DNA from 3 places in the Allobosea sp. GW822-FHT05A11 genome. Region 1 is predicted to be linked to each of the others. Evidence: riboswitches for the same ligand, from Rfam matches in the RefSeq annotation. Region 1 holds a riboswitch; each other region holds the start of a gene.

Region 1 (7,336 bases):
GCTTCCACCATATCTCGACCGACGAGGTCTTCGGTTCGCTGGGTGCTGACGGCTTCTTCCGCGAGGACACGGCCTATCAGCCGAACTCGCCCTACTCTGCCTCCAAGGCGGCGTCGGACCATCTCGTCCGCGCCTGGCACCATACCTACGGCCTGCCGGTGGTGATGACCAACTGCTCGAACAATTACGGGCCCTATCATTTCCCCGAGAAGCTGATCCCGCTGATGATCATCAATGCGCTCGAGGGCAAGAAGCTGCCGGTCTACGGCAACGGGCTCAATGTGCGCGACTGGCTCTATGTCGACGACCATGCCGATGCGCTGATCACCGTCGCGACCACCGGCAAGCTGGGCGAGAGCTACAATATCGGCGGCCATAACGAGAAGACCAATATCGAGGTGGTGAAGACCATCTGCGCCCTCCTCGACGAACTCCGACCCGACTCGAAGGGTCCGCGCGAACGTCTGATCAGCTATGTCACCGACCGACCGGGCCATGATGCACGCTATGCGATCGACGCCGGCAAGATCGGCCGCGAGCTTGGCTGGACACCGAAGGAGACCTTCGAGACGGGCCTGCGCCGCACGGTCGAATGGTATCTCGCCAATCCGGCATGGTGGGGCGACATCCGTTCCGGCACCTATCGTGGCGAACGCCTCGGCGCGGCCTGAGCGGGGGGAAGACATGCTGAACGTCGAAGACACGGCGATCCCCGCCGTCAAGATCATCACGCCGAAGAAGTTCGGCGACCATCGCGGTTTCTTCTCGGAAACCTGGAGCCGCAACGCCTTTGCCGAGGCCGGGCTCGATCTCGATTTCGTTCAGGACAATCAGTCTCTGTCGGCCCCGGTCGGAACGCTGCGCGGCCTGCATTTCCAGTCCCCGCCCTGCGCGCAGGACAAGCTGGTGCGGGTCACGCGCGGGCGCATCCTCGATGTCGCCGTCGATATCCGGGCCTCCTCGCCCAGCTTCGGCAAGCATGTCGCGGTCGAGCTCTCCGCCGAGAACTGGAGGCAGCTCCTCGTCCCCATCGGCTTCGCCCATGGCTTCGTCACGCTCGAGCCGGATACCGAGGTGCTCTACAAGGTCACCGCTCCTTATGCGCCCGCGAACGATCACGGCCTTGCCTTCGACGACCCGGCGCTCGGCATCGACTGGCGCCTGCCGCTCTCGGGCCTCACCCTCTCCGACAAGGACCGCAAGCATCCGCACCTCGCCGAGATGCTGCGGTATTTCGACTGATGACACTTCGCATCGCCGTCACCGGTTGGACCGGCCAGGTCGTCTGCGCCATGCTGGAGCGCGTGCCCGTCGGCGTCGAGGTCATCGCGCTGCGCCGGCCCGATCTCGACCTCGCCGTCCCGAAGACGGTCGCGCCGGCCCTGCGTTCGGCGAGGCCCGACGTGATCGTCAACACGGCCGCCTATACCGTCGTGGATCAGGCCGAGAGCGAGCCCGAACTCGCCATGCGCGTCAATGGCGAGGCTGCCGGCGAAGCGGCGCGTGCTGCAGCGGCGCTGGGCATCCCCATGATCCAGCTCTCGACCGACTATGTCTTCGACGGTGCGCTCGACCGGCCCTATCGCGAAGACGATGCGACCGGCCCGATCTCGGCCTATGGCGCGAGCAAGCTCGCCGGCGAGCAGGCCGTCGCGGCCGCCACCGACAACCACGCCATCCTGCGCACGGCCTGGATCTACAGCCCCTTCGGCAAGAACTTCGTCAAGACGATGCTGCGCCTCGCCGAAACGCGCGACGAGGTCGGCGTCGTCGCCGACCAGGCGGGATGCCCGACCAGCGCGCTCGACATCGCCGATGCGATCTTCACCGTGGCGCGCAACCTGACTGCGCGGGCGGATGATGCGGACTTGCGCGGCGTGTTCCACATGAGCGCGGCGGGCGAAGCCGTCTGGGCCGATGTCGCCGAGGCGATCTTCGCCGAGCGCGAACGGCATGGCCGCGCACCGGTCAGGGTCAGGCGCATCGCCACGGCCGATTATCCGACGCCGGCGCGCCGGCCCACCAATTCCCGGCTCGATTGCGGCAAGCTCGCGCTCGCCCATGAGGTGCGGCTGCCGGAATGGCAAAGCTCGCTCCGGCCTTGCGTCGCACGACTTCTCGAAGATCAGGCCAAGGACCAGAGGTAACGATGAAGGGCATCATCCTGGCCGGCGGTTCCGGCACCCGGCTGCACCCGATGACGCTGGCGATGTCGAAGCAGCTCCTGCCCGTCTACGACAAGCCGATGATCTACTACCCGCTCTCGACGCTGATGCTCGCCGGCATCCGCGACGTCCTGATCATCTCGACGCCGCACGATCTGCCGCATTTCAAGCGCCTGCTCGGCGACGGCTCGGACTGGGGCATGAGCCTCACCTATGCCGAGCAGCCGCATCCCGGCGGGCTGGCGCAGGCCTACCTGATCGGCGCCGATTTCGTCGCCGGCGAGCCCTCCGCCCTCGTTCTTGGCGACAATCTCTATTACGGCCACAGCCTGCCGGAGATGATGGCCCGGGCGACGGCCCGCACGGAGGGCGCGACCGTCTTCGCCTACCATGTCCGCGATCCCGAGCGGTACGGCGTCGTCGCCTTCGACCAGACCGGCAAGGCGGTTTCGATCGAGGAAAAGCCCGAGGTTCCCAAGTCGAGCTGGGCCGTCACCGGCCTTTACTTCTACGATGCCGAGGTGGTCGAGATCGCCCGGTCGCTGAAGCCCTCGGCGCGCGGCGAGCTCGAAATCACCGACGTCAACCGGATCTATCTGGAGCGCGGCCAGCTCTCGGTGGAATCGATGGGCCGCGGCTTCGCCTGGCTCGATACCGGCACGCCCGACAGCCTGCTGGAAGCCGGCGAGTTCGTCCGGACCCTCGAAAGCCGCCAGGGCCTGCGCATCGCCTGCCCCGAAGAGATCGCGGCACGACAGGGCTGGATCTCGACGGCACAGCTGACACGGCTCGGCGAGAAGCTCGCCAAGGGCGATTACGGCCAGTACCTCATGCGGATGGCCCGGGATATCGCCGGCTGAGCGGGAGATGCCGGGCTCTCTCGGCAAGCCCCTTACGGATACCCGCCCCGCTCCGTTATCGCTTGACAGCAAGGCCCGCCGCTCGTCATCTGCTCCCGTTCCCAGGGGGGCCTCGCTAGGAGGCTGAGATTCCGCCGGCTGGGCTTTCGAGCCTTAGGCAACGCGGTGACCCTCCGAACCTGATCCGGATCATACCGGCGTAGGGATGCGGGACATGCGGCCTTGAGGCCCTGATTCCAGCTTGCGCTCGTGATCCTCCAGCGATCGACGCCCCGGCTTCGCCGTGTGCGTCCGAACGGAGTGGCTTCAAGTGACGCAAGCCGAGATCATCGCGGCGCTCCTGGCGTTCATCGCGCTTCCCGACGCATCGGAAGCCGAATTCGAGGCCGTGGCGCTCAAGGTCTTCGCCTATCAGTTCCGCAACAACGAGCCCTATAAGCGCTTCTGCCTGCAGCGCGGCCGCACGCCGCTCTCGGTCCGGCGTTGGCGCGATATCCCGGCCGTGCCGATCACCGCCTTCAAGGACCTGACGCTGAGCTGCAGCCCGCCGGAAGCCGCAAGCCACGTCTTCATGACCAGCGGCACCACGCAAGGCATCCGCGGCCGCAGCTACCATCCGACGCTCGACGTCTGGAAGCGCTCGATGCTGGCGAATTTCCGCGCGCGCTTCATGCAGGGCCGCGAGCGCATCCGCATGGGCATCCTCTTCCCCAACGAGGCGGAGCTGCCGAATTCCTCGCTCGCCACCTATCTCTCGCTCGCCAAGCGCGAATGCGGCACGGCGGATTCCGAGACCTTCATCGATGCCGCCGGGCTCGATCTCGACGGTCTTCTGTCGGCACTGGAGCAGGCTGAGACAAGCGGTGAGCCCTATGCCCTGCTCGGCGCGAGCTATTCCTTCGTGCCCGTGCTGGACGCGCTCGCGGCCAGCGGCCGACGCTTCGCCCTGCCGGAGGGCAGCCGCATCCTCGATACCGGCGGCTTCAAGGGCCAGTCGCGCGAACTCGGGCCCGACGAATTCTATGACGGGCTCAGCGCCGCCTTCGGCGTGCCGCGCGCGTCCTGCATCAACATGTACGGGATGACTGAGCTGAGCTCACAGCTCTATGACGACGGCAATGCCGTCTGCCCGTCGGTCAAATCCGGCCCGCACTGGATCCGCAGCCGCGTCGTCGACCCGCTGACCGGCGCGGACCTGCCCGAAGGCGAGCGCGGCGTGATCGTCCATCACGACCTCGCCCATTTCAATTGCGTCGCGGCGATCCTGACCGAGGATGCCGGCGAGATCGTGCCCGGCGGATTCAAGCTGCTCGGCCGCGTCGATGGCGAGGCCTCGAAGGGCTGCTCGGTCGCCGTCGCCGAATTCCTCGCAGCGGCACGAGGCTGACGACGGTGATCGAGCATGCGGGTCATCTGCCGGGCCTGAACCGCGCGGCGCTGCGCTGGCGCGAAGTTAGCCATAGCGCCTGGGGCGAGAGCGTCGCCATCGCGCTGCCGGAGCTCGACGAAGTGCAGGCCGCGGCGCTCTGTGCTCACGTGCGCGACAACGCGCGCGCCCGGCTGAAGCGGATGGAGACAGCCCGCATCGTCACGGCGATCGATGCCGCCATCGCGCGCTTGCTCGATCGCGAGCACCCGCTGCGGCGCAAGGCTGAACATCTGCTGCCGATCGTCACCGGCTATGATCGCGAGACGGTGCGCCTTGGCCTGACCGGCTATCTCAAGACCTTCCGCAAGCCGCAGCTCCTGCGCTTCCTTGCCGAGGATTTCGCCAATCCCGGCGTGCTCGACCGTTTCCAGCCGACGCCCAAGGGCGGCTATCTGCGCGCCCATGGGCCGGGGCTTCTGCTCCATATCTGGGCCGGCAATGTGCCCGCGCTCTCGCTCTGGAGCCTGATCTGCGGATTGCTGGTCAAGGCCGGCGGTGTCGGCAAGCTCGCCTCGGCCGAGCCGCTGACCGCCGGCTGGTTCGCGAGCCTGCTGGCCGAGATCGATCCCGAGATCGGCGAATGCCTCGCGATCACCTGGTGGAAGGGCGGCGAAGCGGCGGCCGAGCCGGTCTTCTTGCGCGAGGCGGACACCGTCATGGCCTATGGCGGCAACGAGACGCTGACGGCCCTGCGCGCCAAGCTGCCGATCACCACGCGCTTCCTGCCGCATGGCCACAAGATCGGCTTCGGCGTGATCGCGCGAGAGGCGCTCGACAGCCGCAAGGCTCCTACCTTGGCCCGGCTCGCGGCGCATGACGTCACCCGCTACGAACAGCAGGGCTGCTACTCGCCGCAGATGCTCTTCGTCGAGCGCGGCGGCAAGGTCAGCCCTGCAGAGTTCTCCCGCTACGTCGCGCAGGAACTCAGCTCCCTCTCCTCCCGCCATCCGCGCCGCGCGCTTTCGCAAGACGAGGCCTCCTCGATCGCATCATGGCGCGGGGCGCAGGAAACCCGCGCGATGGATGGCACCGCCGAACTTCTCGGCGAGCTGTCCGATCCCTGGAACGTCGTCCATGTCGAGACCCAGGAGGCCCTGAGCCCGACCGGGCTGAACCGCACGCTCAAGCTGGTCGCGGTCGAGAACCTCGACAATGTCCCTGCCCTCGTCGCCCCCTATCGCAGCTTCCTGCAGACAGCCGGCATCGCCGCATCGCCGGAGCGGCTGTTCCGGCTTTCCGAACAGCTTGGCGCAATCGGTGTCAGCCGCATCGCCCCGCTCGGCCGCATGACCGCGCCGGAGGCGGGCTGGCACCATGACGGGCGCTTCAGCCTGCTCGACCTCGTCACCTTCACCGAGATCGAACAATTGGCGGAAGCCGCGGCAGAGGGGTTTGCGCCCTATGTCGACTGACCCCACCAAAACCGGTTTCGTCACGATCGAACGTACCAGCTATCGCTATGACGCAACCGGCCCGGCCGTTGTCGATGCGATCGACTGGACGATCCCGCGCGGCGAGATCCATTGCCTGCTCGGCCGCAGCGGCTGCGGCAAGACCACCTTGCTCAAGCTCGCAGCCGGCCTGCTGCTGCCGAGCGAGGGCACGATCCGCATCGGCGGCGAGGCACTGGCCGGGCCGAGCCCACACGCCGGCTTCGTCTTCCAGGCGCCGACGCTGCTCGACTGGCTGAGCGCGCTCGACAACGTCCTGCTGCCGGTCTCGCTGAAGCGCCGCCCGACCATCGCCGACAAGGATGCCGCGCTCGACCTGCTGGAGCGTGTCGGCCTCGCGGATTTCGCCACGCGCCGCCCGGCCGAACTGTCCGGGGGGCAGCAGAGCCGCGTCGCGGTTGCCCGCGCTCTGGTCGGCAATCCCGACCTGCTGCTGCTCGACGAACCCTTCGCCGCGCTCGATGCCTTGACGCGCGAGGAATTGCAGGACGATCTGCTGCGCCTCTGCGCGCTCAACGGCACCACCGCGCTCTTCGTCACCCATGATATCGGCGAGGCCGTCTATCTCGCCGACACGGTCGCAGTGATGGAAGCAGGCCGCGTGACGCATGTGCGCCGGATCGAGCTCGTCCGCCCGCGCCATCGCGACATGCGCTATGCGCCCGCTTTCATCGCCGCCTGCCGCGCCTTGCGCGACGCGATGGATGGCGTCGCCACGGCCAGCCGGAGGCCGGCGGCATGATGGCGCGCCTACCCTCTCTCCTGCTGCTCGTCGTCCTGTTCGCCGGCTGGGAAGCCTGGTGCCAGCTCGGCGGCTTGTCGCCGCTCGTGCTGCCTGCGCCTTCCAGCGTGCTCGCGACGCTGTGGAGCGAGATCGCGACCGGCCGGCTCTGGCCGCATCTGGCGATGACGGCCACGGAAATGGCGCTCGGTCTCGGCATCGGCGCCGTTGTCGGACTTGGTGTCGGCATCCTGCTGGCGGAATTCCCGGCGCTCAGCCGCCTGCTGCGGCCCTATGTGCTGGCGAGCCAGCTCGTGCCGAAGCTCGCGCTCGGGCCGCTCTTCATCATCTGGTTCGGTTTCGGCATGACGCCGACCGTCGTCATCACCGCGCTGATCTGCTTCTTCCCGCTGATGGAGAACACGCTAACCGGCATCAGCGAGGTCGATGCTTCCAGGCGCGAACTCTTCCGCATGCTCGGTGCCGGGCGCCTCCAGACCCTGCTGCGCCTTAAGTTGCCGGCGGCGCTGCCCATCATCATGGCGGGCCTGCGCGTCGCGGTCGTGCTGGCCTTGGTCGGCGCGGTCGTCGGCGAGTTCATCGGCGGGCGCATCGGGCTCGGCGCCTCGATCATCGCCGCACAGAGCGTAATGGATTCGAGCCTGATCTTCGCGCTCTTCATCGTCATCACCGCCCTTGGAATGCTGCTC
Region 2 (7,336 bases), on a different contig from region 1:
GCGCGACATGCTCGTCGATTTCGCCCTGGGCACCCTCGCTGATCACCGGGCCGATATCGACGCTGAGCTTGTCGGTGCGGCCGATGGTGAGTTCCTTGAGCGCGCCCTGCAGCATGTGCAGCGTGCGGTCGGCGATGTCCTCCTGCAGACAGAGCACGCGTAGGGCCGAACAGCGCTGGCCGGCGCTGTCGAAGGCCGAGGCGATGACGTCGGCGACGACCTGCTCGGCCAGCGCGGAGGAATCGACGATCATGCCGTTCTGGCCGCCGGTCTCGGCGATCAGCGGGATCGGCTTGCCCTCGGCCGAGAGGCGCTCCGCCAACTGGGCCTGGATGCCGCGCGCGACCTCGGTCGAGCCGGTGAACATCACGCCCGCCGTCTCCGCCGCGCCGACCAGAGCGGCGCCGAGGCGCCCGCTGCCCGGCGTGAACTGCAGGGCGCCGCGCGGGACGCCGGCCTCATGCAGGATCTTGACGCTCTCATGCGCGATGATCGGGGTGACGCCCGCGGGCTTGGCCATCACCGCGTTGCCCGCGACCAGCGCGGCCGCGACCTGCCCGGTGAAGATCGCCAGCGGGAAGTTCCACGGGCTGATGCAGACGATCGGCCCGAGCGGCGCATGCGCCGGGCCCAGCGTCTTGCGCGCCTGGTCGGCATAATAGCGCAGGAAGTCGATGGCCTCGCGCACCTCGCTGATCGCGTTGGCAGCCGATTTGCCGGCCTCGCGCATGGCGATGCCCATCAGCGTCTCGATGCGCGCCTGCATGAGGTCGGCGGCGCGGTCGAGGCAGGCGGCACGTTCGGCCGGGGGCACGGCGGCCCAGGCCTTGCCGCCCTCGGCGGCGAGACGCGCGATCCTGGCGGCATCCTCGACGGCAAGCTCGGTGACCTGCCCGACGACGTCGGCATGATCCGCCGGATTCAGGACCGGTCGCGTCGTGCCGGCGGTGGAGTTATCCGCCAGCAGCGGCACGGCATGCCAGTTCTGCCCGACCGTAGCAGTGAGATTGCTCGCGAGCTCAGCCAAAGCCGCCTCGTTGGAGAGGTCAATGCCCTTCGAATTGACGCGGTCGGCGCCGTAGAGGTCGCCCGGCAGCGCAATCTGATCGTGCAGCATGCCGATGACCGGCATCGCTTCGACCACGTCGACGGGGTCGGCGACGAGCGAGTCGATGGTCACGCTCGGATCGGAGATGCGGTTGACGAAGGAGGAGTTCGCGCCGTTTTCCAGCAGGCGCCGCACGAGATAGGCGAGCAGCGTCTCATGGGTGCCAACCGGCGCATAGATGCGGCAGGGCCGGTCGAGATTGTCCTTGCCGACGACCTCGTCATAGAGCGGCTCGCCCATGCCGTGCAGGCACTGGAACTCGTATTTGCCGACCGCGAAGTCGCTGTCGGCGAGGTGGTAGATCGTCGCCAGCGTCTGGGCGTTATGCGTCGCAAATTGCGGGAAGATCGCGTCGGGAGCTGCCAGCAGCTTGCGGGCGCAGGCGACATAGGCGACGTCGGTATGGACCTTGCGGGTATAGACCGGGAAATCGGCGAGCCCGTCGACCTGAGCGCGCTTGATCTCGGCATCCCAATAGGCGCCCTTGACGAGGCGCACCATCATGCGCCGGCCTGAGCGGCGGGCGAGATCGATGATCCAGTCGAGCACGAAGGGGCAGCGCTTGCCATAGGCCTGCACCACGAAGCCGAGGCCGTTCCAGCCTTGCAGCGCGTTATCGAAGCTCAGCGCCTCCAGCAGGTCGAGCGAGAGCTCCAGCCGGTCGGCTTCCTCGGCATCGATATTGAGGCCGATATCGTAGGATTTGGCGATCAGCGCGAGCTCACGCACGAGCGGCAGCAGCTCGCTCATGACGCGGCCAGCCTGCGCGCGGCTATAGCGCGGATGCAGGGCCGAGAGCTTGATCGAGATGCCTGGGCCTTCGAAGACGCCGCGCCCGTTCGCGGCCCGGCCGATAGCGTGGATCGCGTTCTCGTAGTCGCGATAGTAGCGCGCGGCATCGGCGGCGGTGGTCGCCGCCTCACCGAGCATGTCGTAGGAATAGCGGAAGCCGCGCGCCTCCAGCGGCCGGGCGCGCTTCAGCGCCTCGTCGATCGTCTCGCCGGTGACGAACTGCTCGCCCATCATCCGCATCGCCATGTCGACGCCGCGCCGGATCACCGGCTCGCCCGCGCGAGCGATGAGGCGGGTCAGGGCGGCGGCGAGGCTGCGGTCATTGACGGTCGAAGTCAGCTTGCCGGTGACGACGAGGCCCCAGGTCGCAGCATTGACGAAGAGCGATTTGCCGCCGCCGACATGGGACTTCCAGTCGCCATCGGCGATCTTGTCGCGGATCAGCGCGTCGCGCGTCGCGGTGTCTGGGATGCGCAGTAGCGCCTCGGCGAGGCACATCAGCGCGACGCCCTCCTGGCTGGAGAGCGAATATTCTTGGACGAGCCCCTCGACGCCGGTGCCCTTGTGCTTGGCCCGCAGCGCCTCGATCAGCTTGCGCCCCGTGCGCGCGATCTCCTGCTTGCTCGCTGGCGCCAGCTTCGCAGCCGCCAGCAGGGGCGGAAGGCACTCCGTTTCAGGCCGGCGATAGGCGGCGGTGATCGCCTGGCGCAGCGCCGACTGCTCGCGGATCGGCGGAGCGAAGCCCTCGAAAGGCGCCGGGCTGGAGGCGGTGTTGGCGGCGGCAGCGGTGGCTTGGCTCATGGCTTGTCCCGGCGGGTTCGAACGCGACGGGCCGGGGGCGATACCCTCTCCCGTTCTTTGCGCGGGAGCTTATCATGAGCGCGATTCTCAGGCGGTCTAAATTTTGTTATCCTGCAGTCCGTTCAGACTTCAGATTTGAGGATTGCAAGTGAAAAAGCCTAAGGAAATGCCAATCGAAGGCGATTTGGATGCGCTTGATCGCAAGATCTTGGACGTGCTCAGGGAGGATGGCCGGATCTCGATCGCCGAGCTCGGCGCGCGGATCGGCCTCTCCAAGACGCCGTGCCAGATCCGGTTCCGCCGGCTTGTCGACGACGGCTATATCGAAGGCTTCCGGGCGACGCTCAATCCGGCGAAGCTGAAGCTCGATCACATCGCCTTCGCCGAGGTCAAGCTGTCCGACACCACGGAAAAGGCGCTGACGAAATTCAACGAGGAGGTCAAGAAAATCAGGGAGGTCGAGGAGTGCCACATGATCGCGGGCCGCTTCGATTACCTCCTGAAGATCCGCACGCCGGATATCCGGCGCTACCGGGCCGTGCTGGGCGAGAAGATCTCGAACCTGCCCCATGTCGCGAACACCTCGACCAATGTCGCGATGGAAACGGTCAAGGAAACCTGGTGAGGCCCTCGCGCTTGCGGTGTCGGCATCGCCGGTCGGCGGCCCTGCTTGATCGCGACGACCCAATCCAGCCGCCGACCAGCGCACCTGCCGGGCTGGGAGATCGCCACAGCGATGAACAAGGCCCGATCGGACGCTCGCCGATGCATGAGAATGCGCGCGCCCGTGCGACGCAACCGCGTGCGAATTCAAGTTCAAGCGAACGAAGGAGGGGCAGAAAAAGAGTGGCGGAGACGGAGGGATTCGAACCCTCGATACCCTTGTGGGGTATGCTCATTTAGCAAACGAGTGCCTTCAGCCTCTCGGCCACGTCTCCGGCGAGAGGCTCTATGCCCGATTGCAGAGCCGTTTGACAAGCCTCGTCGGCAACTTCCTTCGCTTCGCCTGTGCATGCTCCTCAGTGGGCCACCGAGCACTCCCGTGTGAAGGGAGGGCACATCAGAAGTTGGCCTCCGCAAAGCGGCGTCTCTGACAACCAAGCCCTGCGCCGGCTCGCCTTGCTCCGCCGCAGGGCAGCCATTAGATTGAGCCTGTCCGTTGGGGTGCCGAGAGGCTGAGAGGCGTGGTCAGCGCCAACCCATCGTACCTGATCCGGGTAATGCCGGCGAAGGGAACGGTCTTCGGCTCGCAGACACTTTGCTCGTGCCCAGGCCGCTGCCTTCCCGGGAGCAGGGAAGAGCATGACGGCAGAACGCCCTCATTCCAGCCTGAACGTCGCGGTGGTCGGCGCTGGTGTCGTCGGCCTGGCCTGCGCCACCGAATTGCTGGCGCGCGGCGCACAGGTCACCATCCATGAGCGCGGTCCGCGCATCGGTGCCGAAGCCTGTTCCTGGTTTGCTGGCGGCATGCTGGCGCCGTGGTGCGAGGGCGAAAGCGCCGAGGAGCCGGTGATCCGGCTCGGCCAGCAGGCGGCCGACTGGTGGGAGCGCCATGCCGGTGGGGTCGTCCGCAACGGCACGCTCGTGGTCGCGCCGAGCCGGGATCGTTCGGAATTGCGCCGCTTCGGGCAGCGCACGAGCCATTTCGAGGAGATCGATGGCGAGGCCATCGCCGTGCTCGAGCCCGATCTCGCCGGACGGTTTTCGCGCGGCCTGTTCTTTGCGGGTGAAGGACATCTCGATCCGCGTGAAGCCATCGCCGCGCTGGCTGAGCGCCTCCTCGCGAACGGCGGCACAATCCATTTCAACAGCGCCGTCGAGCCCGTCGATCTCGATGCCGATATCGCCCTCGATTGCCGGGGGCTAGCGGCGCGTGATGTCCTCCCGGGCCTGCGCGGAGTAAAAGGCGAGATGCTGCTGCTGCGCAGCGACGATATCAGCCTGTCGCGCCCTGTCCGGCTGCTGCATCCGCGCATTCCGCTCTACATCGTCCCGCGCGCGGACGGGCTCTTCATGGTCGGCGCGACGATGATCGAGAGCGGCGAGCGGCGTCGCATCTCCGCTCGCGCCATGCTGGAACTGCTCGGCGCGGCCTATGCGCTGCACCCTGCTTTCGGCGAGGCGGAGGTGGTCGAGATCGGCACCGATGCCCGCCCAGCCTTTCCCGACAACCTGCCGCGGCTGACGCGTCGCGGCCGCGTGATCCATGTCAACGGGCTCTATCGCCACGGCTTCCTGCTCAGCCCCGCCATGGCGCGGATGGCGGCGGATGCCGTGCTGAACCCGCAAGCAACACCGGAGATGCTGCATGACCTTGCTGCTTAATGGCGCCCCGCAGGACGTCGCGGCGAAGACGCTGGCCGAGGCGCTGGCGGAGCTGGGCTTCGGCGGCCGCATCGTCGCGACCGCGGTGAACGGCGATTTCGTGCCGGCCCGCAAGCGCGCCGAAACGGCCCTAAGCGAAGGCGACCGCATCGAGATCGTCGCGCCGATGCAGGGAGGCTGAGATGGCGTCCTTCTATGGCTTCGAGCCGCAGAACCCGCTGTTCCTCGGCACGGCGCAATACCCGTCGCCCGCGATCCTGGCCGAGGCGGTGAAGCGTTCGGGCGCCGAGGTCGTCACCGTTTCGCTGCGGCGGGAATCCTCCGGGGGGGCCGGCCAGGCCTTTTGGGCGCTGATCCGCGAGCTCGGCGTCAAGGTGCTCCCGAACACGGCCGGCTGCCACACCGTCAAGGAAGCCGTGACCACGGCGCAGATGGCGCGCGAGGTCTTCGGTACCGACTGGATCAAGCTCGAGGTGATCGGCGAGGACGACACGCTCCAGCCGGACGTGATCGCGCTGGTCGAGGCCGCGCGCATTCTCGCCGATGACGGCTTCAAGGTTTTTCCCTACACGACCGAGGATCTCGTGGTCGGCGGGCGCCTGCTCGATGCCGGCTGCGAGGTGCTGATGCCATGGGGTGCGCCGATCGGGTCGGGCAGGGGGCTCAACAACCCCTATGGCCTGCGCAGCCTGCGCCAGCATTTCCCGGATGTGCCGCTTGTCGTCGATGCCGGCATCGGCCTGCCGTCCCATGCCGCGCAGGCGATGGAGATGGGTTATGACGGCATCCTGCTCAATACCGCAGTCGCCAAGGCGGGCGATCCCGCCGCGATGGCGGAGGCCTTCTCGCTCGCCATCCGCGCCGGTCGTCAGGCTTTTGCCGCGCAACCGATCGAGGCGCGCGACATGGCCGCTCCCTCCACGCCCGTCATGGGCAAAGCCTTCCTGGCCTGAAAGATCGCTCCCGCATGAAGCTCGATCCGTTCTACCCCATCTTCGACAGCGCCGACTGGCTGGAGCGGATGCTGCCGCTCGGCGTCAAGCTGGTGCAGTTGCGCGTCAAGGACCGGCCCGAGACCGAGATCGCCCGCGAGATCGCGCGGGCGAAGACGCTTTGCGCCGCGGCCGGCTGCGTGCTCGTCGTCAACGACTACTGGAAGCTCGCCATCGCCGAGGGGTGCGACTGGCTGCATCTCGGCCAGGAGGATCTCGACGAGGCCGATCTCGATGCGATCCGCAAGGCCGGCCTGAAGCTCGGCATCAGCAGCCATGACGAGCCGGAGCTGGAGCGCGCGCTGGCGGCGAAGCCTGATTATGTCGCGCTCGGTCCCGTCTATCCGACGATCCTGAAGCAGATGCGCTTCGGCCCGCAGGGCCTCGAGCGGCTCGGCGACTGGAAGCGCCGCATCGGCGACCTGCCGCTGGTCGGCATCGGCGGCATCTCGCTGGAGCGGGCGCCGGGTGTGTTCGAGGCCGGCGCCGATATCGTCGCGGCGGTGACCGACATCACGCTGAACGCCGATCCCGAAGGCCGGCTGAAGGCCTGGGTTGCGGCGACGCGGAAGCACGCGGCCTGAGAGGGCGTCATTCTCGGGCGGAGCGAACCTTCGACCCGAGAATCTCATGACGAGAAGGCACTGGTTTCCGAGATACTCGGGTCAAGCCCGAGCATGACGGCCAACGAAAGGGCGTCTCAGCTCTCCGCCTCGGCCGACATCGTGTGCCCGTCGACATGGCCGAGGCTGCGTTCGGGGTCGAGCCGGTCGCGCACGCGCTGCTTCAGCACCTTCGAATCCGGGAAGCCGCCATCGGCCTTGCGGTCCCAGATCAGCTCGCCGTCATAATGGATCTGGAAGATGCCGCCGGTGCGCGGGATCAGCGCGACCTCGCCGAGATCCTGCCCGAAGGTCGAGAGCAGTTCCTGCCCGAGCCAGGCCGAGCGCAGCATCCAGTTGCACATCGAGCAATAGGTGATGGCGATGCGGGGGGCGGGCTTGGTCTGGGTCATGAGCGGTCACCGAAGCAGGAGGTCGTCTCCGACATCCCGCTTCGGAAGCCCCGATGCAAGTCCGAAAGCTGCATGGCCGATCGGCATGAGGCGCTTTTTCTAAGTCTTTGTTTTGAATAAATAAAATGAATGCGCTTAGACCTCGTCGATATAGCGTCGGCGCAGATGCGCCTTGAACACCGAAGCATCGAGCGGCCGGCCGGTGGCTTCAGTCAGCAGGTCGTCGGTCTGGAGCAGCGAGCCCTTGCCGTGGATATTGGTGCGGAGCCAGCCGACCAGCGGGCTGAAATCGCCCTTGCCGAT
Region 3 (7,336 bases), on a different contig from region 1:
TCGTCGGCGAGTCCGGCTCGGGCAAGAGCATCACCGGCTTCTCGATCATCGGCCTGATCGACCCGCCGGGCCGCGTCGAGGCAGGCTCCTCGGTGAAGCTGGAGGGGCGCGAGCTCGTCGGCCTCTCCTCCGCTGAACTGCGAAAAATCCGCGGCAAGCAGATCTCGATGGTCTTCCAGGACCCGATGATGACGCTGAACCCGATGTTGACCATCGGCACGCAGATCAGGCTCGCTCTGGAAGCGCATGAGGCGGTCTCGGGCGCCGAGGCGCGCCGCCGCGCCGTTGCCGCGCTGGCGCAGGTCCGCATTCCCGACGCGGAAGCCAAGGTCGATTTCTACCCGCACCAGTTTTCCGGCGGCATGCGCCAGCGCGTCGCCATCGCGATCGCCCTGCTGCACCGGCCGAAGCTGATCATCTGCGACGAGCCGACGACCGCGCTCGACGTCTCCGTGCAGGCCGAGATTCTTGCCGAGATGAAGGAGCTGGTCGCTGAGCTCGGCACGGCGCTGATCTGGATCAGCCATGACCTCGCCGTCGTCGCTTCGCTCGCCGACCATGTCTGCGTCATGCGCCACGGCAGGATCGTCGAGGCCGGGCCGACGCTCGCGGTGCTGACCCATCCGCAGCATCCCTATACGCAGTCCCTGCTCGACGCCCTGCCCTCGCGTTCCGAACCCGGAAAATTGCTGGCTGGCGGTGTCGGCTCCGACGTCGCGCCGCCGCCGCGCCTCGCCAGACAGGTGCCGCCTGCCGTCGCCGACGCCGTGCACTATGTCCGCATCGAGCATGTCGCCAAGCGCTTCACCCAGACGCCCGGCCTGTTCCGCAAGCTGGCCCAGAAGGCCGGCCTGTCCAAGGCGCCGACCGTGGTGCAGGCGGTCGACGATGTCACGCTGGTGCTGAAGCGCGGCGAGGCGCTCGGCCTCGTCGGCGAATCCGGCTCGGGCAAGTCGACGCTCGGGCGGGTCGCCGCCGGCATCTATGCACCGGATCAGGGTCTCGTCCGCATCGACGGCTCAGCCGTGATGAGCGCGGGCGACAATCCGCATAAGGTCACGACCCGCGTCCAGACCATCTTCCAGGACCCTTTCGCCTCGCTCAACCCGCGCATGACCGTGGGCGACAGCATCGCCGAGGGGCCGCTGGCGCACGGGCTCGTCGAGCGCGCACAGGCGAAGACCTATGTCCGGCAATGGCTGGCGGCGGTCGGGCTCGATCCCGATTTCGCGGCCCGCTATCCGCATCAGTTCTCGGGCGGCCAGCGCCAGCGCGTCGCCATCGCCCGCGCTCTCGCGATGCAGCCCGACGTCGTCGTCTGCGACGAGCCGGTCGCCTCGCTCGACGTTTCGATCCAGGCGCAGATCATCAACCTGCTGATCCGGCTCCGGCAAGAGCTCGACCTGACGCTGATCTTCATTTCGCACGACCTCTCGGTCGTCCGCCATCTCTGCGACCGCGTCGCGATCATGTATCGCGGCCGGATCGTCGAGAGCGGCGCGGCGGGTGAGGTCTACGACCATCCGCAGCACGATTACACCAAGCGCCTGCTTGCCGCGGTGCCGGTGCTGCCGGGCACTGCTACGACCTGAGGAGAACTGCCATGACCGACGCCAACGAACTCCTGCCCTGGCAATGGCCGGAAGAGGTCTGGCGCGGCAAGGTCGAGCAGGTCCGCGCCGGCCGCAACCTGAAGCCGGCCAGGTGGAAGAACGGCGCCCGCTGCGCCGTCGCCCTCTCCTTTGACGTCGATCACGAGACCAACGAACTGCGCGATGGCGGCAAGTCGGTCGGGCGGCTCTCCTGGGGCCAGTACGGCAACCGCGTCGGCGTGCCGCGCATCCTCGATCTGCTGAAGCGGCACGATATCCCGGCGAGCTTTTTCGTGCCCGCCGTCACCGCCCTGCTCTATCCTGAAGAGCAGCGCCGCATCGTCGGTGCCGGCCATGAGATCGGCCTCCACGGCTGGATTCACGAGGTCAACACGGCGGTGCCGGCCGCAAACGAGCGCGAACTGCATCTGCGCTCGGCCGATACGCTGGAGAAGGTCACCGGCATCCGCCCGGTCGGCATGCGCACCCCGTCCTGGGACTTTTCCGAGGTGACGCTTGCGATCGAGCGCGAGCTCGGCCTGCTCTACGACAGCTCGCTCTTCGCCGATGACGATCCCTACGAGATTGTCGAGAAGGGTGAGGCGACCGGCATCGTCGAGCTGCCGGTCGAGTGGATCCGCGACGACGCACCCTATCTCAGCATGAACCGCTTCCAGGCGCTCCGGCCCTATACGTCGCCGGAAGCGGTCTTCGACATCTTCCGCCGCGAGTTCGAGGGCGCCTATGCGGATGGCGGGCTCTTCCTGCTGACCATGCATCCGCATGTCATCACCTATCGCTCGCGCTTCTGGATACTCGAGGAGCTGGTCCGGCTGGCCAAGGCGAAGGGCGATTGCTGGTTCGCGACCCATGCCGAGATCGCGGCCTATGTGAAGGCTGAGGCCGGCATCTAAATCGGCAGGGCGGCGGAACCGCTGCCCGATTCCTGCCGTTTTCGCTTCATCGGGGGTTCAGGCCGGAGGCGGCCTGATATCTGCACGTTGAAACGAACGACGGGAAAAGAAAATGCGCACGAAACGCTGGTTGCTGGTCGGGACCGTCCTGCCGGCCCTCGTCCTTTCGCAAGCCGGGCAGGCCTTCGCCGAGGCCGGATACCGGGTCGCACAGGCCCCCGCCCCCGGAGACAAGGATGATCCGCGCGGGCCGCGGCGCCCGCAGCAGCCAGGCGCACAGCCCGGTCAGCGTGGCCCGGAACGCCCTGCTGCCCCGAGCGCCCCCGCCCAGCCGCATGCGCCGCGCCCGCCGCAGATGCAGCCCGCTCCGGCGGCACCCCGGCCGCAGCCTTCCGTCATGCCCGCGCCGCGCGCCGAGCCCCCGGCCGCGCGTCCGCAGCCCGAGCGCCCGGCGATGCCGCGTGAGGTGCCTGCTGCGCCTCGCCCCACGCCGAATGCCGCGCCATCTCCCCGGGAGGCCCCGGCCGCCCGCCCGACACCACCGCGCCCGCCGGCCGAGCCGACGGTGCCCGCGGCGCCGCGTACCGCGCCTCAGCCGCCCGCGCCGCCGGCCGGCGCATCGCCATCAACCGTTCCGCGTGGCGGCCCGGCTGTTCCGCCTTCGGCTGCGCCGACCCAGTCCCGCCCGCCGGGAACGCCGCCTGCGACGGCGCCGGCCGCTCCGTCCCAGCCCGGTGCCGGCGCGCCGCCCTCTGCGGTTCCGCGAGGTGGTCCGTCGGTTCCGCCCTCGGCTGCGCCGACCCAGCCCCGCCCGCCGGGAACGCCGCCTGCGACGGCGCCGGCCGTTCCGTCCCAGCCCGGCGCCGGCGCGCCGCCCTCTGCGGTTCCGCGTGGCGGCCCGGCCGTTCCGCCTTCGGCTGCGCCGGGCCGGCAGCGCCCGCCGGCCGCGGCGCCGCAGCCCGGTGCTCCCGTCCAGCCGGATGCGACCGTTCCGACGCCGCCTGCAGGGACGGCTCCGACGCGGCCGTCGCGCCCGGCTCCGGGAACACCTCCGGCCGGGGCGCCGGGCGCTCCGGCTCCTGCACAGCCGGGCGCCGCAGTCCCGACGCCGCCCGCCGGTGCCGCGCCGGTCCAGCCGGGACGCACGGCTCCCGGTATGCCTTCCGGGGGAGCGCCAGGTACGGCTGCTCCCGCGCAGCCGGGCGCCATTCCGGGCCAGCCGCCGGCCGGAGCCCCCGGCCAGCCGCCCCAGCGTGAGGGCCGCCGCGGCGGCATCTCGCCGGGCGTGGCCGGTGCGATCGGCCTCGGCGCCGGCGTCATCGGTGGCATCATGGCGACGCAGGGCGCCGAGCGCTTCGACGACATCCGTCGCGAGCGGCGGGAGCAGCGCGAGGGCGACCTCACCATCATCCGTGAGCCCGGCCGCACCATCATCCGCGACGATGACGGCCGCGCCATCATCCGCCGCGACGAGGACCAGCGCTTCCGCGATCTCGGCTGGCAGGGCCGCTCCGAACGCCGTGGCGACGAGAACCGCACGATCTTCGAGCGCCCCGACGGCACGCGGATCGTCACCGTCACGGACGAGCAGGGCCGGCTGATCCGCCGCACGCGCATCGACCGCGACAACCGCGAGGTGATCATCATCGACAACACGCTGCGCGACCGTCCGGGGCGCTTTGCCGATGATGTCGTCGTGCTCCCGCCGCCGCCGCTGCCGATCCCGCGCGAGCGCTATATCGTCGATGCGGACCAGGCCGACGAGGACCTGATCTACGAGACGATCATCGCCCCGCCGATCGCCGCGATTCCGCGCCGCTACACGCTGGACGAGGTCCGCTACTCGCCGGATCTGCGCGCCCGCATGCGCAGCGTCGATATCGATACGATTAATTTCGATACCGGCTCCTGGCAGGTGGGGCAGGATCAGGCGCGCCGCCTTTCGGTGATCGCGGATTCGGTGAAGCGCGCGCTGCAGCGCTCGCCCAACGAGGTCTTCCTCGTCGAAGGCCACACCGACGCTGTCGGCGCCGATATCGACAATCTCTCGCTCTCCGATCGCCGGGCGCAGTCGGTCGCGGAGATCCTGACGCGCGACTTCCAGATCCCGCCGGAAAACCTGACGACCCAGGGCTATGGCGAGCAGTATCTGAAGGTGAACACGCAGGAGGCTTCCCGCGAGAATCGGCGCGTCACGCTCCGGCGCATCACGCCGCTGCTCAACGGCCAGAACCAGTGACACCCGGGCGGGGCGGCTCTCCAGGCAGCCCCGCTCTTCCGCAGGCGCAGGGAACACCCGTTCCCTGCGCCTGTTTCATTTGCGGAGGACAGAGCATTTTCAAGCGAGGTGGGCACCGGTTCGCGTGAAGAAAATGCGACAAGCAATGGTCCAGGCCGAAGGGAGATGCCGCCATGAGAAAGTTCGTTCCGGTTCTGGCTGGATTGCTGGCCGCCAGCCTGCCTGGTGCAGTGCCGGTGCAGGCCCAGACGGTATCGCCTCCGGCCAGACCGCAGGCTCCCGGCGTGCCGCCGGCGCCGCGATCGGGGGAGGCGGCTCGTCCGACGACGCCCAACACTATGGCGCCCCGCGACGAAAAGCGCGGTACCGGCGAGGACAAGGCGCAGGTCCGGCCCGAGCGCGATCCGCCGATGCCCAAGCCGGTGCCCTCGATCATCGCACCTTGAGCAACCGGGTTGAGGATTTGGTAGGGTTGCCCGGCTAGGGTGCCCGCCATGAGCGACACCGTTTCCCTTGCCCAGAGCATCGTCACGATGCAGGCCGCCTCGACCCAGCAGGCGCTGTCCGTCGAGATGCTCAGGCAGAATGCGCAGGCCGATCAGGCTCTGGTCGCCATGCTCCAGCAGAGCGCCGAGCAGACGCAAGCCGCGCTGCCGGCCGGGCAGGGCACGCTGGTCGACCTGACTGTCTGAGCCCTCCGTCCAATCCGACCAGACCTTTGCACAGCCCGTTGCCAAGCGGCGGCGCTGCGCCTAACCTCGTCCGCGTTCCGAGGGGTGCCCGCAAGGGCTGAGACGGCTTTCGAAGCTGAACCCATCGAACCTGATCCGGGTCATACCGGCGGAGGGACTGGAACGCGGTGCAGCCTTGGCCTGCACCCGCATCACAGCGCTTGAACCGCTTCGACGCCGGATCTCCTGACCTGTACCAAGGAGGAGATCCCCTTATGAATGCCCACGCAAAACCCCAGAAGAACAGCGTCAAGACCGCTCCCCAGAGCGTGACGACCGGGCCGATCATCGGCTCGCGCAAGATCTATGTCGCGGCGCCCGAGCATCCCGAGATGCGCGTGCCCTTCCGCGAGGTCGTGCTGACGACGGATGCCGAGCCACCGGTACGGCTCTACGATCCGTCCGGGCCCTTCACCGAGACCGATGCGAAGATCGATCTCAATGCCGGCCTCAATCAGCCGCGCCGCGCCTGGCTCGATGCGCGTGGCTTCCAGACTGTGCCCGGACGCGCTGTGACGGCCGCCGATAACGGCCATATCAGCGAAGCGCAGCTCGTTCCCGCCTGTCCGGCTGAGCGTCCGATCCTCGAGGCGAAGCCAGGCCAGATGACGACGCAATACGAGTTCGCGAAGGCCGGCATCGTCACCCCCGAGATGATCTATGTCGCGCATCGCGAGAATCTCGGCCGGGCCGCCATGCTGGAGGGCGCGCGCGAACGCCATGCCGATGGCGAGAGCTTCGGCGCCAGCGTCCCGGAATTCGTCACGCCCGAATTCGTCCGCGACGAGATCGCGCGCGGCCGAGCGATCATCCCCGCGAATATCAACCACCCCGAGCTGGAGCCGATGGCGATCGGCCGCAATTTCCTGGTCAAGATCAACGCCAATATCGGCAACTCGGCTGTGACGTCGGGCGCCGCCGAGGAGGTCGAGAAGCTGGTCTGGGCGATCCGCTGGGGCGCCGACACGGTGATGGACCTCTCCACCGGCCGCAACATCCACAACATCCGTTCCTGGATCCTCAGGAATTCGCCGGTGCCGATCGGCACCGTGCCGATCTACCAGGCGCTGGAGAAGGTCGGCGGCGATCCGATCAAGCTCGACTGGGAGGTGTTCAAGGACACGCTGATCGAGCAGGCCGAGCAGGGCGTCGACTATTTCACCATCCATGCCGGCGTGCGCCTGCCTTACGTCCCGCTGACGGCGAACCGCGTCACCGGCATCGTCTCGCGCGGCGGCTCGATCATGGCGCGCTGGTGCCTTGCGCATCACAAGGAAAGCTTCCTCTACGAGCGCTTCGACGAGATCTGCGAGATCATGCGCCGCTACGACGTTTCGTTCTCGCTCGGCGACGGCCTGCGGCCCGGCTCGATCGCCGATGCCAATGACCGCGCCCAGTTCGCCGAGCTGGAGACCTTGGGCGAGCTCACCAAGATCGCCTGGGACAAGGGCTGCCAGGTGATGATCGAGGGCCCCGGCCATGTGCCGATGCACAAGATCAAGGAGAACATGGACAAGCAATTGCGCGAATGCGGCGAGGCGCCGTTCTATACGCTTGGACCGCTGACCACCGACATCGCGCCGGGCTATGACCACATCACCTCGGGCATCGGGGCTGCGATGATCGGCTGGTATGGTTGCGCCATGCTCTGCTACGTCACGCCGAAGGAGCATCTGGGTCTCCCGAACCGCGACGACGTCAAGACCGGCGTCATCACCTACCGGATCGCGGCCCATGCCGCCGATCTCGCCAAGGGCCATCCGGCGGCGAAGATCCGGGACGACGCGGTCAGCCGCGCCCGTTTCGACTTCCGCTGGGAGGACCAGTTCAACCTGGCACTCGACCCCGACACGGCCCGCG

What was found. A riboswitch is a leader RNA that binds a small molecule or an ion and turns the genes downstream of it on or off. The one in region 1 is predicted to bind thiamine pyrophosphate.
Region 2: linked by a shared signal. The riboswitch ahead of thiO (glycine oxidase ThiO) and the one ahead of AC1RLU_RS13660 (LuxE/PaaK family acyltransferase) in region 1 are both predicted to bind thiamine pyrophosphate.
Region 3: linked by a shared signal. The riboswitch ahead of thiC (phosphomethylpyrimidine synthase ThiC) and the one ahead of AC1RLU_RS13660 (LuxE/PaaK family acyltransferase) in region 1 are both predicted to bind thiamine pyrophosphate.

The regions. Positions count from the first base shown of each region.
Region 1 covers NZ_JBXAMI010000003.1:875,862-883,197, forward strand. Annotated here, with positions in the region: gene rfbB (dTDP-glucose 4,6-dehydratase) at 1-671, shown strand, start outside; gene rfbC (dTDP-4-dehydrorhamnose 3,5-epimerase) at 685-1,242, shown strand; gene rfbD (dTDP-4-dehydrorhamnose reductase) at 1,242-2,147, shown strand; gene rfbA (glucose-1-phosphate thymidylyltransferase RfbA) at 2,150-3,025, shown strand; TPP riboswitch at 3,119-3,249, shown strand; gene AC1RLU_RS13660 (LuxE/PaaK family acyltransferase) at 3,336-4,412, shown strand; gene AC1RLU_RS13665 (acyl-CoA reductase) at 4,418-5,866, shown strand; gene AC1RLU_RS13670 (ABC transporter ATP-binding protein) at 5,856-6,647, shown strand; gene AC1RLU_RS13675 (ABC transporter permease) at 6,644-7,336, shown strand, end outside.
Region 2 covers NZ_JBXAMI010000002.1:766,200-773,535, reverse strand. Annotated here, with positions in the region: gene putA (trifunctional transcriptional regulator/proline dehydrogenase/L-glutamate gamma-semialdehyde dehydrogenase) at 1-2,701, opposite strand, end outside; gene AC1RLU_RS08910 (Lrp/AsnC family transcriptional regulator) at 2,868-3,326, shown strand; tRNA gene AC1RLU_RS08905 (tRNA-Ser) at 3,549-3,639, opposite strand; TPP riboswitch at 3,852-3,953, shown strand; gene thiO (glycine oxidase ThiO) at 4,031-5,026, shown strand; gene thiS (sulfur carrier protein ThiS) at 5,010-5,207, shown strand; gene AC1RLU_RS08890 (thiazole synthase) at 5,209-5,979, shown strand; gene AC1RLU_RS08885 (thiamine phosphate synthase) at 5,994-6,602, shown strand; gene AC1RLU_RS08880 (Rdx family protein) at 6,719-7,033, opposite strand; gene AC1RLU_RS08875 (carboxypeptidase M32) at 7,169-7,336, opposite strand, start outside.
Region 3 covers NZ_JBXAMI010000006.1:159,399-166,734, reverse strand. Annotated here, with positions in the region: gene AC1RLU_RS20470 (dipeptide ABC transporter ATP-binding protein) at 1-1,592, shown strand, start outside; gene AC1RLU_RS20465 (polysaccharide deacetylase family protein) at 1,604-2,506, shown strand; gene AC1RLU_RS20460 (hypothetical protein) at 3,098-3,652, opposite strand; gene AC1RLU_RS20455 (OmpA family protein) at 3,663-4,745, shown strand; gene AC1RLU_RS20450 (hypothetical protein) at 4,919-5,191, shown strand; gene AC1RLU_RS20445 (hypothetical protein) at 5,240-5,437, shown strand; TPP riboswitch at 5,508-5,612, shown strand; gene thiC (phosphomethylpyrimidine synthase ThiC) at 5,692-7,336, shown strand, end outside.